Regions from separate parts of the Shewanella sp. BF02_Schw genome, predicted to be linked through region 2. Evidence: riboswitches for the same ligand, from Rfam matches in the RefSeq annotation. Region 2 holds a riboswitch; the other holds the start of a gene.
The links. A riboswitch is a leader RNA that binds a small molecule or an ion and turns the genes downstream of it on or off. The one in region 2 is predicted to bind lysine.

Region 1 (8,180 bases), on a different contig from region 2:
ATTGCAGCAATCCAACGCATATTAAATGATTGCTCTCGAGGTCCTATTTCTCCGAGTAATAAATCGGCAATATAGGTTTGCATTGGTGCTTCCCAAAAACGCTGGTTTGACATATTAATGGCAAACTCGGCGGTGTCCGGGGTTATTTGCACGTTATTGTCGGTCAGAAGAAACTCTTGGCTGTCTGGAGCAAGAGTATAAAACTGAGTGCCTTGACCAGTGGTTAGCGCCATCATGGTTGATGGGCCATACAACACATAACCCGCAGCAACTTGTTTGCGGCCAGCTTGTAAAAAGCTTTGTTCGTTTAACTCTCCGGTAGGTGCTGGTAATACCGAAAAAATAGTGCCCACTAATGAGTTGATATCGATATTTGATGAGCCATCGAGTGGATCAAAACACACTAAGTATTCACCTTTAGCGTTCACCTCAACCACATAATCTTCTTCTTCAGACGCTAAACCACGTACATTGCCATCGGTTTTAAGGGCATCTTTAAGCATGTCATTGGTGATCACATCCAGTTTTTTCTGGGTTTCGCCTTGAATGTTTTCTTGCTCTGTTGCACCCAAAACACCCGCTAATGCACCGTGACGAACCGCACCACTAATGGCTTTTGAGGTGTCAGCTAAGGTTAATAGTAGTTGTGTTAAAGACGCGTTTACGGCTTGTGCGCTAAGGGTTTGTGCCAAAGTCTGCATGATTTTTCCTATGAGATTTTGCGAGGTTAAGGTCGATGTTGTTAATTCTTATCAGTTATGTGCAAATCATACCCCACAATGGCGCTAATTTCAGCGATTGTTATCTGGGGTTTTGGTTTTACTGTAAATTGAGGCAAAATGTGGGCGGATTGAATTGCCCCAAGGATTAATAATGACAATAACATGGAAGCATCATGCTTTAGCGGCAGTGTCTGCCGTGCCACTCCTTTTTACTAGCCCGGTTTTTTCAGCAACCGCTAAAGGCAGCATCATGAACTCATCAACCACCGCAACACTGACTGCAATCAACGGTAGCACTACACCACTGACCATTGAACGTATTCATGCGTCACCAGCCTTAGCGGGTTCTAGCCCCCGCGGGTTGGCATTATCGCCTAACGGAAAACGTGTAACTTATTTATCAAGCCGTGCTGATAATCAGCATTTGTATGATTTATGGCAAATGGATATCGCGACTGGTAAGCGCAGTGTACTGATTAATGCTGATCAATTAGAGGCAGGAGAACTGTCTGATGAAGAAAAAGCTCGCCGAGAGCGCCAACGAATTTATGGCCAAGGGATCATGGAGTATTTCTGGTCTGAAGACAGCCAACATATTTTAATCCCTGCTGCGGGTAAGTTGTATTTATATGACGTTGCCAGCAATAAGGTGGCTGAGCTTGCAACCGGTGACGGTTTTGCAACCGATGCGCGTTTGTCTCCAAAAGGTCACTTTGTGTCGTTTGTGCGCGATCAAAACTTATTTGTATTGTCATTGGATAGCCAAAAAGTAACGGCACTCACCACAGATGGTAAAGGGCCAATTAAAAATGCCATGGCAGAGTTTGTTGCCCAAGAAGAAATGGACCGTATGACAGGCTATTGGTGGGCGCCCGATGAGTCTGCTATCGCCTTTACTCGTATTGATGAAACGGGTGTGGAGTTAGTGACTCGTAATGAAATTTACGCCGAGGGGATTAAATTAACCGAGCAGCGTTACCCTTATGCAGGTAAAGCCAATGTTGAGATCGCACTGGGTGTCGTGACCTTAAAAGATCGCACTATTAGCTGGATTGATTTGGGCAAACAAAAAGACATGTATTTACCTCGCGTAGATTGGCTACCCGACAGCCAGCATGTGTCGTTCCAATGGCAAAGCCGCGATCAACAAACGCTGGATTTACGCATTGCTGCAATCTCTCAGCCGACACAAGCTAAAACGGTGATTGAAGAGCGCAGCAAAGCATGGGTAAATTTAAACAATGATTTACACTTCCTAAAGCAACAAGCGGCTTTTATTTGGGGCTCTGAGCGTGATGGATTTAATCATCTGTATTTATTTGACTTACAGGGCAAACAACTTAAGCAATTAACCCAAGGTGATTGGGCTGTTGATGCGCTTGAGTATGTCGATGAAGCAACGGGTTGGGTATATTTTAGCGGTCGTAAAGACAGTGTTGTTGAACGTCATTTGTATCGAGTTAATCTTAATAAAGGCATGGACTCCATTGAGCGAATTAGCCAAGCATCGGGTATGCATGAAGCTGTATTTGCGGATAAAAAGCCCGTTTATTTAGATTACTTTAGTAGTTTACAGCAGCCGCCGCAGATAAGTTTACACAATGATTCTGGCAAGCAGTTAGCTTGGGTTGAGCAAAATGACATTGATAAAAATCATCCGCTTTATGATTATGCTGGTTTATGGCAAATGCCTGATTTTGGTCAATTAACAGCTGAAGATGGTCAAGCATTACAATACAGACTGTTTAAACCGGTGCCTTTTGATGCCGCTAAACAGTATCCGGTTGTGGTGCGCGTATATGGTGGACCGCATGCTCAGTTAGTAGTCAACAGCTGGAGCGAGGCAGATTATTTTACTCAATATTTACTGCAGCAAGGCTATGCGGTATTTCAATTAGATAATCGTGGCTCAGCGCACCGAGGCACGCAATTTGAACATGTCATTTATCAAAACATGGGTGATGCTGAAGTAAACGATCAAAAAGTTGGCGTTGATTATTTACGTAGCTTGCCGTTTATTGATGGTGACAATGTTGCTATTTATGGTCACAGTTATGGTGGTTATATGGCGTTGATGAGTCAGTTTAAGGCGCCGGGTTATTTTAAAGCGGCAATATCGGGTGCGCCAGTAACGGATTGGCGTTTGTACGACACTCATTATACTGAGCGTTATATGGGGAACCCGCGAACCAATAAAAAAGGTTACGACGCCAGCAGCATTTTACCTTATGTCAAAAATTATCAATCGGGCTTATTGATGTATCACGGTATGGCTGATGATAACGTTCTGTTTGAAAACAGCACTAGAGTATATAAAGCGTTGCAAGATGAGGGTAAGTTATTCCAAATGATGGATTACCCAGGGTCTAAGCATTCAATGCGTGGCGAGAAAGTGCGTAATCATTTATATAAATCATTAGCGGCATTTTTAGATCAACAGCTGAAGTAATCACTATTGTGTTAAAGGATTAACGAAAAAGCAGATATAAAAAAACCAGGTGATTCACCTGGTTTTTTATTGCGGTTAACCTTAAAAGATTACGCTTCTAAGTCACCACAAAAACGATAGCCTTCACCGTGAATAGTCGCGATGATTTCTGGTGTATCAGGCAAGCTTTCAAAGTGCTTACGGATGCGACGTATTGTCACATCAACGGTGCGGTCATGAGGCTTTAATTCACGGCCAGTCATTTTTAACAACAAGTCAGCACGAGTTAAAATCTTACCTGGGTTTTCAACAAAGTGAAGCATCGCACGGAACTCGCTGCGTGGTAGCTTATAAGCTTCACCTTGTGGGTTAACCAAAGAACGGCTATTGATTTCTAAGCTCCAACCGTTAAAACGGTAATACTCAACAGAACCTTTTTCTTCAGTTTCTGCGGCAGCATTATTAACGCGAGTTAATAGGTTACGAGCACGGATCGTTAATTCGCGAGGGTTGAATGGTTTAGTGATGTAATCATCTGCACCAATTTCAAGACCTAGAATCTTATCAACTTCGTTATCACGGCCAGTCAAGAAAATAAGACCGATGTTATTAATTTCACGTAGCTCACGAGCTAATAATAAGCCGTTTTTGCCTGGTAAATTAATATCCATAACAACAAGATTAATCTTATTGTCTTGCATGGCTTTATGCATTTCTGCGCCGTCGTTAGCTTCAGTGACAACATAACCTTCAGCTTCAAAAATACTGCGTAATGTATTACGAGTTACAGCTTCATCTTCAACAATTAAAATGTGCGGATTTTGCATGATATTTACCTGATTTTATAAAATTCGATTCTAGCCACTGTTTGCGAACTGTGTGCTAATAGATTGCAATAGCGCTTTAGCTAATGCGCTAAGATTCCGATATTTTTTGGTGTTTATCTATGTCTACCCTGAATTAAACACTCTCTATAAACTCTATTATGTAACACTTAATACTTAATACTGGTTACTGAGTCTGCTTACGTCGATTAATTACCACTACGCCAAGGCACGCGTTTGCACTTATTCATGATGGTGTAAAATTTGTTGCACTTAAGCTTACTTACTATGAATGCCATTTAGAAAGATAGTTCCTTCTATTGCAAACTTATTTAATCGTATTAATGTTTTATCAAATGTAGAACAAATTTAGTACGACTGTAAACTTTACATCAAAAAATCATCACACTCACAACAACATTTGCTGAGTTTTTGAGGTGTATGTAGCTAACTTTGCTACAGTGATTTAATAGTGCGTAATGGTTATTGTACTCGTTTTAGGCATTTGTTAACAAATTAAATGTTAAAAAATTAATATAACACTCGAGTATATGAAAGATTAACCTTGCTAAGATGATAATAATTAATGGTTTTCTAATATAGTACTGCTGATTTAGATCGTAAACCTTTTAGAAATCAAACCTATCTGCTAGACTAATTCTGGCTTAATTGACGAAAATTTATTATGGAAAATGTTATAGATACATTGTGGAATGAGTATCAAAGTACTCATTTTTTGTTTACTCAACGCCTTTCTCATGATTTCCCATTTGCTATTGTTACTGCCCATAACCCCCGTGGTTCAAGACTCTCTCCTAGTCAAAATCGCTTACTCGATCGTCAGCTTCAATTTAAAATTCAACAATATAATCGTCCCTATCGTGCGTTAATCGGTGCAGCACCTGATTTGTCGCATATGGAAAAGAGCTGGGCTATTTTTATTGATAAAGAACAAGCTGTTGAGCTTGGTCGAGAATTTAATCAACATGCAATTTACTACGTTAATCAAGGTTTGCTATCTTTGATTGCATGCCTTGATAGCATCAAACCTGAAGTTGATATGGGAATTTTTAATCACCGATTAAGGATGGTGAGCGAGTTGCCAGAGATAGGTTCGTATAACTGGGTAAATAATGACGTAATTAAAACTGCACAGCTGCGATAAAATAATTAACACATTATTTTGAGACAATACTTACTAGATTGTCTCGGTAATTTGCGGTTAATTATGTTTTTTGGATATTTATGGGCATTTTTTCGTAATAGAGAACAATCATTGCTCTGAAGTCGCAGCTGCATAATATTTCACTGCAGCGATATTTTTTATCAAAACAGTGTATTTTTACTGTGTTTGCTGATTGACTTGATAGGGTATTTTTTGCTATTTTCAACTCCCTCCTTCGGGAGGAACAGAAGAGGAGCGTTAACTAGGTAGTAAGTGAGAGGATGCCAATCCGATGACCACTTATGATGGAGATTAGCGCCGAGGTATCAGTTTGTTTGGCAAACATTGATATCGGTCGATTAGGCTGAATCCTAACGATTGTCACCTATTTTTTTGGTGGAGAGCTTCTGGTGATGATTGCTGTTTCCCTTCTATAAGGGTGCGTTATCTTAGCACCAGGCTCTTCGAACGTAGTGTGTTCGGAGCGTATATCATGTTAGTAAATCACATCTTATTTTTGAGTCTTTCGCAAACAGCGGAGGCATCAGTATGAGCTTTGTTCAGTCTGAAATAGATACCCCAGAATTAGTCGTTGCCAAATTTGGCGGCACCTCAGTTGCTGATTACGCCTCTATGAGCCGTTGTGCAGATATTGTGTTGGCTAATCAAGCTACTCGCCTTGTGGTAGTAAGCGCCTCCAGCGGAGTGACCAATTTATTAGTTGAGTTAACTCAAGCTAATGTGAATGACGAGCGTCGCTTGGTATTGCTTAAGCAAATTGCTCAAATTCAATATGCGATATTAGATGAACTCGGTCGTCCGCAAGACGTGGCAGCCAGTATTGATAAAATACTCAGCCGGATGTCAGTACTCAGCGAATCGTTAGAGCTGAATCGCAGCAAAGCGGTTATGGACGAGTTACTGTCGACGGGAGAGCAATGTTCATCGATTTTATTTTCTGCGGTTATTCGGGAAAAGGGCACTGCTTCAAATCATTTTGATGTGCGCCAAGTATTACGTACCGACAGTCACTTTGGTCGCGCAGAGCCACAAATTGAAGCTATTTCAATGTTAGCAGGTGACTTTTTACAGCCATTACTTGCGCGTTACGTCATCGTTACCCAAGGCTTTATTGGTGCAGATGAAGAGGGACGAACAACAACATTAGGCCGTGGTGGTAGTGACTATTCGGCGGCATTACTTGCCGAAGCGCTTCGTGCTACAGCGGTTGAGATTTGGACCGATGTGGCCGGTATTTATACCACTGACCCACGCCTTGCCCCCAATGCCCGCCCGATTGCTGAAATTAGCTTTAATGAAGCGGCTGAGATGGCGACCTTTGGCGCTAAAGTATTGCATCCCGCCACCATCTTACCGGCAGTAAGACAAAAAATTCAGGTGTTTGTAGGTTCAAGTAAAGCGCCTGAAATGGGCGGAACTTGGATCCGTCATCAAGTTGAAGATACCCCAGTGTTTAGAGCGGTGGCGTTACGCCGCGATCAAACTTTACTTAACTTGCATAGCTTGCAAATGTTACATGCTCAGGGCTTTTTGGCAGAAACGTTCGCGACCTTGGCGCGACACAAAATATCCGTCGATTTAATCACGACCTCGGAGGTTAACGTATCGTTAACCCTAGATAAAACGGGTTCAGATTCAAGTGGCCAGGGCTTACTCAGTGAGTCGTTATTACAAGAGTTATCGCAACATTGTCGTGTAAGAGTCGAGGAAGATTTAGCGTTAATCGCCATCATCGGTAATCGCATAGCATCAACGGCTGGCATTTGTAGTAGGGTGTTTAAAGTGCTTGAAAACCATAATGTTCGGATGATTTGCCAAGGCGCAAGCCCACATAATTTATGTGTGTTGGTAGCAGAGTCGGAAGCGGCGCAAGTGGTTAATGCTTTGCACCAAAACCTGTTTGAGTAATCATATGACTAAAGCAATACAATCGTCAGTTCAAGTTGGAGAACTGGCGACAGGACACGCATTGACCGTTCCAGTATATTCATTCATTGGTAGCGAGAGTGTTGCGCCTAGCGTGTATATTCAGGCCAATGTTCATGGTGCTGAAGTGCAAGGTAATGCGGTGATTTATCAACTGATGACCTTATTGGAAGGTTACCAGGTTTTAGGTGATATTACGCTTGCCCCCTTAGCCAATCCTTTAGGGATTAATCAAAAGAGTGGTGAGTTTACTCTAGGGCGTTTTGATCCCATTACAGGGGTTAATTGGAACCGCGAGTACTTTGATCATCAAGTCGATATTCAAACTTGGTATGCCGAGCACCAACGTTTAACCAATAGTGAGCTGTTTTGCGCCTATCGTTCAATGTTGGTAGAAACTTGCCTGGCGCGCCTAACTCATTCTTTTGGGATTTCAACAGGTCATCGGTTAGCAGTAAATTTACAGGCTATGGCACATCAAGCAGACATAGTGCTTGATTTGCATACCGGCCCTAAGTCGTGCAAACACTTGTACTGCCCTGAGTATGATATTGATGCGGCGAGATTTTTCTCGATCCCGTATACCTTGGTTATCCCCAATAGTTTTGGTGGCGCGATGGATGAAGCTACCTTTTGTCCTTGGTGGCAGTTAACCGAGTATGCAGCCAGTCAAGGCCGTGAATTTTCGGTACCTGTGTCAGCATTTACCTTAGAGCTTGCAAGCCAAGAACGGATTGATTTAGCTGACGCGTTAGAGGATGCCAAAGGCATACTGGCTTATCTAAGTCATCGCGGCGTGATTGCTGAAAAAGTTTATCCAGCCAGTATGGAAAGGTTTGGGTGTTACTTGAAGGATTATAAGAAGTTTCATGCACCTAAAGCTGGCTTAATTGAATATTGTGCCAGTGTCGGTGAACCATTAACCGCAGGCAAACCTTTAGCGAACATTTTACGCATAGATTTGTATGGTACTGAACAGGCTTACCAAGCCATTAGTTTACCCATGGATTGTGTGCCTATTTTGCATTTTGCTTCTGCGTCGGTACTCCAAGGCACAGAGTTGTATAAGGTGATGACTAATGTGTTTCCATTAC
Region 2 (8,180 bases):
ATTAGCGCGTTTACCAGATGCACCGGACGGTGTTAAAGGTATTTCATTATTTGCTGTACCTAAGTTTTTAGTGAATGCCGATGGTAGCTTAGGCGAAGCTAACAAGCTTAGCGCAACAGGTCTTGAGCATAAAATGGGCATTCATGGTAACTCAACATGTGTGATGCATTTTGACGGCGCAATAGGTGAACTTGTTGGTGCAGCACATCAAGGTTTAAAAGCCATGTTTACCATGATGAACCAAGCACGTTTAGGTGTCGGTATTCAAGGTTTAGGCGTATCAGATATTGCTTATCAAAATGCTCTCGTTTATGCCAAAGAGCGTATTCAAGGCCGTGCATTAAGTGGTGTTAAGCAGCCAGAGCAAGCTGCAGACTCATTATTAGTCCATGGCGACGTGCGTCGTATGTTGTTATCACAAAAGTCGTTCAACGAAGGTACACGTGCGCTAATGGGTCAACAAGCGCTGTGGCTTGACCAAGTAGAACGTCATACCGATCCAGAAAAAGCCAAACAAGCTAATGCACTTGCTGCGTTATTTACACCGATTGTTAAAGGCTTTGTCACCGACCAAGGCTTTAAAGCTTGTGTCGATGCCCAGCAAGTCTATGGCGGCCATGGTTATATTAATGAATGGGGTATGGAGCAGTTTGTGCGTGATATCCGTATTGCAATGATTTACGAGGGCACAAATGGGGTACAAGCACTCGATTTAGTCGGCCGTAAATTACTTGCCGACAAAGGTGCAGCATTAACTTTGTGGTCAGGTATGGTGAAGGAATTAATTCAGCAAAACGCGGCTAATGACGCAATGAAACCTTATCTTGCAGGCTTAATGGATGCCGCAGGCGATCTTGAAAAAGCGACCGGTTTTATTGTGCAGTCAGCCAGTAAGAATCCTGATCTTATTGGTGCAGCGTCAATGGCCTATATGCAGTTGTTTGGAATTACCGCACTAGCATGGATGTGGACTCGCGTTGCTGTAACGTCATTAGCCGCATTAGAAGCGGGTACTGAAGAGACGGGTTTTTACCAAGCTAAACTTAAAACCGCACAATTCTTTATGAGCTATTGGGGCAGCCAAACCCGCAGCTTACGCAAACAAATTGAATCGAGTAGTGCAGATATTGTCGATTTCGCAGAAGCCGATTTTTAATAAATAGTGACACGCAAAAAAGCCGCATCAATTAACTTGAAGCGGCTTTTTTATTCAGTTAAGTTGGGTTTGACTTAATCCCACAAAAACTCACGAAAATGCTTTCGACAAACCGACTCGTAACTTTCATTACCGCCAATGGCAACCTGCTCGCCTTCGCGCATCGGTTTACCGTCATGATCAAGACGCACGACCATGTTAGCTTTACGGCCACAATGACAGATAGTTTTAAGCTCAACCAACTTGTCAGCCCAGGCTAATAAATATTGGCTGCCTGGAAATAGTTCGCCTTGAAAATCATTGCGAAGACCATAGCACAATACTGGAATATCAAGATTATCAACAACATGAGTAATCTGTCTAACTTGTTCTTTACTTAAAAACTGACTTTCATCAATCAATACGCAATGAATTTTTTGCTCATCATTCGACGTCGAAATTAACTCAATTAAATTATCAGTGCTACCGAACACCTGCGCTTCGGTTTCGATGCCGATACGTGATGACACTTTGCCGACACCATAACGATTGTCTATCGATGCCGTCATCACTAAAGTGTGCATACCGCGCTCACGATAATTATAAGAAGACTGCAGTAATGATGTTGATTTACCGGCATTCATCGCCGAATAATAAAAGTACAGTTGCGCCAAAATGAAGCGTCCTAATGTTTAGCTAGTGAATGTCGTTCATATTACCTTTTCCAACATCGTAATAACAAATAAAAATGCCGTATTCATAACGAATACGGCATTTTTATTACAGCTTAAATTGGACATCTACCTACATACAGTAGGGCTTAGTTCAAAAAATTACTTCTTAGCCCAAAAGTGTAATATCACAATGCTGATGACAAACAACACGCTACAGCAAACTAACCCTGCGATTAATGAGCCAGTAAAACCTAATACGGTGTAACCGACTAAACTGATGAAAGCGGCAATTAAGGCATACGGCAGTTGAGTAACCACGTGATCAATATGATGACAACTGGCACCGGTTGACGACAATATAGTGGTGTCAGAAATGGGCGAACAATGATCGCCAAATACCGCACCAGACAATACTGCGGCCAACATTGGCAACATCATAGTACTATCACTTCCCATAGCCATATCTGCTGCAATAGGCAACATAATCCCAAACGTGCCCCAACTTGTTCCTGTCGCAAATGCGGTAATACCCGCTAATAGGAATAACACTGCAGGTAACATCGCAAACGGAATATTGTCAGTGGCTAAACTTGCCATGTACTTACCGGTTTCAAGCTGTCCAATCACACTCGAAATTGTCCATGCAAAAAGTAATATGTAAATGGCTGGCAACATCGAGCGCGCGCCAACCGACATGCCTTTGAGTAACATAGACAAGTCAACTTTTTGCTGAATAGCAAGAATGAGCGTCGCAATAAGACCAACTACAGAGCCAAAAAATAGTGACGAGCTAACATCGGTATTCTCAAATGCCCCAAGTACATTAAACGGTAAGCCTTTTGCTGCTAACACATCGGCGCCACTTGAAACCATAAAATACACTGTCGCAAACACCAATACCGCGATAGGTAAAAATAAGCCCATCACTTTACCGGTATCGGCTTCAGGTAAATCTGTAACAGCGCCAGGGGGTTGGCCTTTTGACTCATCAAACAAGTTACCCCGCAGTGCGTTTAATTCATGCTGGCGCATTGGGCCAACATCTAAGCTAAACGTTGCAACACACAGTAATAATAATAACGAAAAAATGGCATAAAAGTTCATTGGGATCATTTGAATAAAGACGCTCAAATGACCAGAATCTGTAAATCCATGAGCCGTTAAAATACCGCCAATTAAGGCGATAATGTATGCACCCCAGCTAGATACGGGAGAAATAACACACACCGGCGCAGCGGTGGAATCAAGAATATAAGCTAATTTGGCACGCGAAATATGGTAGCGATCTGTGATTGGACGTGAAATCGAGCCGACGACTAAACTATTAAAGTAATCATCAATAAACACTACACAGCCTAAAAACATGGTCATTAACTTGGCATCACGTTTATTGCGAATACGCAATTTAGCCCAATCAGCAAAAGCACGTGCAGAGCCACTGACAGTGATCAATGCTGTGATCATACCCAGCACAATCAAAAAGCCTAAAATGTACACATTCCAACTGTTCAGTCCGGCGTCTTTCCAAACTAACTGGCTGGCTGTATTTAAGATATATTCGCCACTGCCAACCAATGAGAAATCGGTTAGTAATAAGGCGCCGAAAACAATGCCAACCCCTAAAGATAGCAATACTTTACGAGTTAAAATAGCCAGAGTAATAGCCACAAGTGGTGGCAAAACAGAAAGTGCCGAATCGGCATAACTTATTATCATAATTTAATTATTTCTTCGTTGGATACGAATGGAGAAAAACTAGAAATAAGGCTAAACATACACAGGAAGTGTATGCGTTAACTTAACTAGTAGCACTCCACAGTAATATCCATTTAATATGAATATCATTCTTTTTATCAAGTCGATAAAAAGACTATGACAGTGCAGTCCCTTTCGAGAACTGCCCCAACAAATGCGGCTGATAACCCCATTTATTTCGGCATTGCACCCTTTTATGTCGAATTATTGGCATCACCCAATTCAACATGACTTTTATGCAACGCACCTCTACTTTTGTTGTTTGTAGTTAAAGCTCATTACACACAACGCGAACATACAATCATAAATTACATATTCTGCGCCAGTAAAAAGCACTAAACAGCACGACAAATAACAACAACATCAATTTAAACCACAATTGCATAGCATTAGTTTAACGTTTTTAAATCAAATGCACACTAGTGTAATGGGCACAAAAACAGCAACCGCATCAAACCCTGGATATTTGAACTGAATTTTTAAAAATCAACACCTAAACCAGTACTAAATCTAAGAGAAATCCAAGAGTAGCCCAATAAAAAAGGTTTCTACCTTATGAGTAGAAACCTTTTTAATCGTACAACAGAACGTTTAATAGCGCGTCAAAGTCGGCTGAACAACACGAGCTTAATCAACTCCTCCGTTTAGCGACTTAACATCTGATTAAACGAGGTTGTTCAATGCCGGTACCGCTTCAAATAAGTCGGCAACCAAACCATAATCCGCCACTTGAAAAATAGGGGCTTCAGGGTCTTTGTTAATGGCCACAATTACTTTTGAGTCTTTCATGCCAGCAAGATGTTGAATCGCGCCAGAAATACCCACTGCAATGTACAAGTTAGGGGCGACAATCTTACCCGTTTGGCCAACTTGCAAGTCGTTAGGTACAAAGCCTGCGTCAACAGCTGCACGTGATGCACCTACTGCTGCGCCTAACTTATCGGCGAGTTGTTCTAAAATAGCAAAGTTTTCACCGCTGCCCATACCACGGCCGCCAGACACAATAATGCCAGCATTACCGAGTTCAGGACGGGCAGATTCAGTGAGTGACTGAGAAACAAACTCAGTTTTTGAATCTATTGCTTGGCTTAAGTTGACGACTTCAGCACTGCCTGTTGATGCTACAACATCAAATGCACTAGAGCGTACTGTCATGACTTTTTTAGCATCTAAGCTTTGCACCGTCGCAAGTGCATTACCCGCATAAATAGGGCGTACAAAAGTGTCACTGCTTACAACTTCAATCACTTCAGAAATCTGGGCAACGTCTAATAATGCTGCTACGCGAGGCAATGTATCTTTACCTATACTGGTTGCTGCAGCCAGAATATGTTCATAGTCTCCGGCAATATCAACAACCAATTTTGATACATTTTCAGCTAGTTGAGCACCATATTGAGCGGCATCTGCCACTAAAACTTTACTCACACCCGCTAGACTTTGTGCTGCACTTACCGCGGCAGAACAATCAGCGCCAGCAACCAGTACATGAATATCACCACCAATGGCTGCTGCAGCGCTAACTACTTTCGCCGTGTCAGTTTTCAGGCTGACATTATCGTGTTCTGCTAATACTAAAATGGTCATATTAGATCACCTTCGCTTCATTTTTTAACTTATCAACTAACTCTTCAACAGAAGACACCATGATGCCCGCTTTACGCTCAACAGGAGGTGTGACGCTAAGTACTGTTTGATGTGCTCTTAAGCTCACACCAAGATCAGCCACAGCCATAATCTCTAATGGTTTGCGTTTAGCTTTCATAATATTAGGTAATGAAGCATAACGAGGTTCGTTCAAACGTAAGTCTACCGTCACAATCGCAGGCAAAGGCATTTTCAGCGTTTGTAGTCCGCCATCGATTTCACGAGTAACCGTAATCATGTCACCATCAATTTTGACTTCTGATGCAAATGTCGCTTGTGGCATATCAGTTAATGCTGCGAGCATTTGACCCGTTTGGTTATTGTCGCCGTCAATTGACTGCTTACCAAAAATAACGAGTTGTGCTTGCTCTTTTTCTTGCACGGCCTTTAACAGCTTAGCAATCGAAAGAGGCACTAACTCTTCATCGGTCTCAATATGAATCGCCCGGTCGGCACCCAGTGCCATTGCGGTTCTTAATTGTTCTTGCACCGCTTTAGGGCCAACACTTACCACTACAACTTCAGTGGCAATGCCAGCTTCTTTGAGGCGAACAGCTTCTTCTACCGCTATTTCGCAAAATGGGTTTAACGCCATTTTAAGGTTGGTCGTATCAACATTTGTGTTATCAGCTTTTACCCTGACTTTCACATTGGCATCAACTACGCGTTTAACAGGCACCAATACTTTCATAGGTTTTCCTTCCTACACCTTCAATGTATATGGACAACACACTGGCGTTCGCCAATGCAAGATGGGTTAACTTTACGTCCTGTTAACGTTAACGTCAATCAAAGTCAAACGACTGTTTACATATTTTTTGTTATTGTGGTGGCAATCAAACTAAACAAGTAGTGGATCATTAATTACTTAATGGGAATGCTTAATTAAAATTAATTGCATAATTAGATGATTTTATTTGATTCAATGCCAAATAGTTTCTATTATTACAGCTATATTCAGTATTGATTAAGCTGTATTAGTAATAATCAGAGAATTAATCTGACTTATATTAATAATAACGACCCAAATAAACAATATGAAGTACTGAAACTTACACGGAACGTTGATACTTTTTATCTATTATAACTTTTATTTTATAAATAAATCATTAGGAAACTATACAACATGAGTGACTTTTTAGACATATTAACCCACGGCCGTCGTTTTAAAGCTGCAGTAAAAGAATTGTCTCTTGATGATTTACGTGAAACAGCGGCGAAATTAGAAAAAATCATTACCGAACGTCAAGAAGAAGAGAAATTAGAACTTGAAGCTAATGCAGAGCGTAACGCTCGTATTGCTGAAATTCTTGCTCAAATTGAAAACAGTGGTTTATCAATTGAAGATTTAGGTGATGTGACCTCTTCTGTTAAAACAGCTAAACCTAAACGTGCACCGCGCCCACCAAAATATCAAATCACTGTTGATGGTGAATTAATTCAATGGACTGGCCAAGGTCGTATGCCTACCGTATTCAAACAACAAGTTGATAGCGGCAAAAATATGAGCGAATTCTTAATTCCTGGTATGGAATAATTATTCTGATTAAGGGTTAACCACACCGTTATCCTTTAAAATAAAAAAAGAGCTTACTTCGGTAAGCTCTTTTTTTTATAGCATTTGAGCGCTTTATCATCGCCATGAGAAAAGGTAAACTAACCATCGTTGATCCATTCCCCATTAATAGAAGGCTACGGCTATGACTTTTCCTCTTAAATATGCATTTATTGCCTCAGGTATAGCACTATTATTGAGCGCTTGTGCGAGTGATTATACGTTCAAAAGTAATTTAGACAGTAAAGCGATCAATGATTATTTTAAAGTCGGTGATGTTCAGTTATATGAAGGAAACGATCAACCTAAAGGAACATTTGAAACTTTAGGTTTAGTGGAAGGCGAAGCCTGCCAAGAAAGCAAACAAGATGCACCACCGCAAATGGCCGTAGCACGAAGCAATGCCAGAAGATCTGCTGCAGATATGGGCGCAAATGGTTTTGTAGTTAAAAGCTGTTTTATGATTACTGAAGCGGATAATAGTTGTTTTAGCCGTGCACTTTGTGTCGGTCAAGCCATTAAAACTCCTACAGAAAAATAACAACTCAATATATTATATTGGCTGCCCATAAATGATGAGTGCTCATATAACACTCATCAACATTTTTTATATTTGATTTATAACTCCCTTTGTTTGCTTAATTCAGGTATCGCATGACACAAAGCAACGATCGACACAGTCAAACAGATCTAATGAATCATAAATCTAGCGTTCCGTTTAGCAGCCAATTAAATGCTGTTGCAATATGCAGAACACCTTACAAACAAAAGTTTGGTATTCCTCGTCAGCCAGGTTTAGTCAATGCGGTAGGTTATATAGAGTTTGAACCCGCGTTTAATCATATTGATGCAGTAAGAGGAATAGAGCAATATTCACACTTATGGTTATTATTCTGTTTCCATGAAAATCTGGCTCAAGGTTGGAAAACCACCGTTCGCCCTCCTCGTTTAGGCGGCAATGAAAAACTGGGCGTTTTTGCTACACGCTCCACATTTCGTCCAAATGGTATTGGCCAATCAGTGGTAAAACTCCATGGAGTTATCCAACGTAAAGGAAAAGTGTGCTTAGTAATATCTGGAATGGATTTATTAGACGGCACGCCAATTGTCGATATTAAACCTTATATTCCTTTTTCTGATGCTATTTTAGACGCTAAAGGCGGCATAGCCCAAGAAGCACCAATCCTCATCCCACTGACTTATACATCGTTAGCGACAGAGCAAATAGATCACTACAGCAAACAAGAGCAGTACCAAGATTTAGCCGCGCTTATTGAAGGGGTATTGTCACAAGATCCTCGTCCTGCATACAAAAAAGCCAAAAATGATCCCAAACTTTATCAAGTGGCTTTATACGACTTAGATATCTTTTGGCATATCACAGCTCAAGGTATTGAAGTGTTAGAACTCAAAC

Region 1: it holds a riboswitch for lysine, as region 2 does, so the genes downstream of both, lysC (lysine-sensitive aspartokinase 3) here and HNW13_RS14800 (Na+/H+ antiporter NhaC family protein) in region 2, are expected to answer to the same signal.

The regions. Positions count from the first base shown of each region.
Region 1 covers NZ_JABKAW020000002.1:694,898-703,077, reverse strand. The annotation lists gene HNW13_RS11445 (class 1 fructose-bisphosphatase) at 1-701, opposite strand, end outside; gene HNW13_RS11440 (S9 family peptidase) at 874-3,171, shown strand; gene arcA (two-component system response regulator ArcA) at 3,261-3,977, opposite strand; gene HNW13_RS11430 (DUF3293 domain-containing protein) at 4,660-5,139, shown strand; lysine riboswitch at 5,380-5,554, shown strand; gene lysC (lysine-sensitive aspartokinase 3) at 5,689-7,068, shown strand; gene HNW13_RS11420 (succinylglutamate desuccinylase/aspartoacylase family protein) at 7,073-8,180, shown strand, end outside.
Region 2 covers NZ_JABKAW020000003.1:497,958-506,137, forward strand. The annotation lists gene HNW13_RS14790 (acyl-CoA dehydrogenase C-terminal domain-containing protein) at 1-1,156, shown strand, start outside; gene HNW13_RS14795 (thymidine kinase) at 1,231-1,809, opposite strand; gene HNW13_RS14800 (Na+/H+ antiporter NhaC family protein) at 1,969-3,528, opposite strand; lysine riboswitch at 3,608-3,824, opposite strand; gene HNW13_RS14805 (FAD-binding protein) at 4,228-5,151, opposite strand; gene HNW13_RS14810 (electron transfer flavoprotein subunit beta/FixA family protein) at 5,153-5,902, opposite strand; gene HNW13_RS14815 (H-NS family nucleoid-associated regulatory protein) at 6,338-6,748, shown strand; gene rcsF (Rcs stress response system protein RcsF) at 6,912-7,307, shown strand; gene tsaA (tRNA (N6-threonylcarbamoyladenosine(37)-N6)-methyltransferase TrmO) at 7,460-8,180, shown strand, end outside.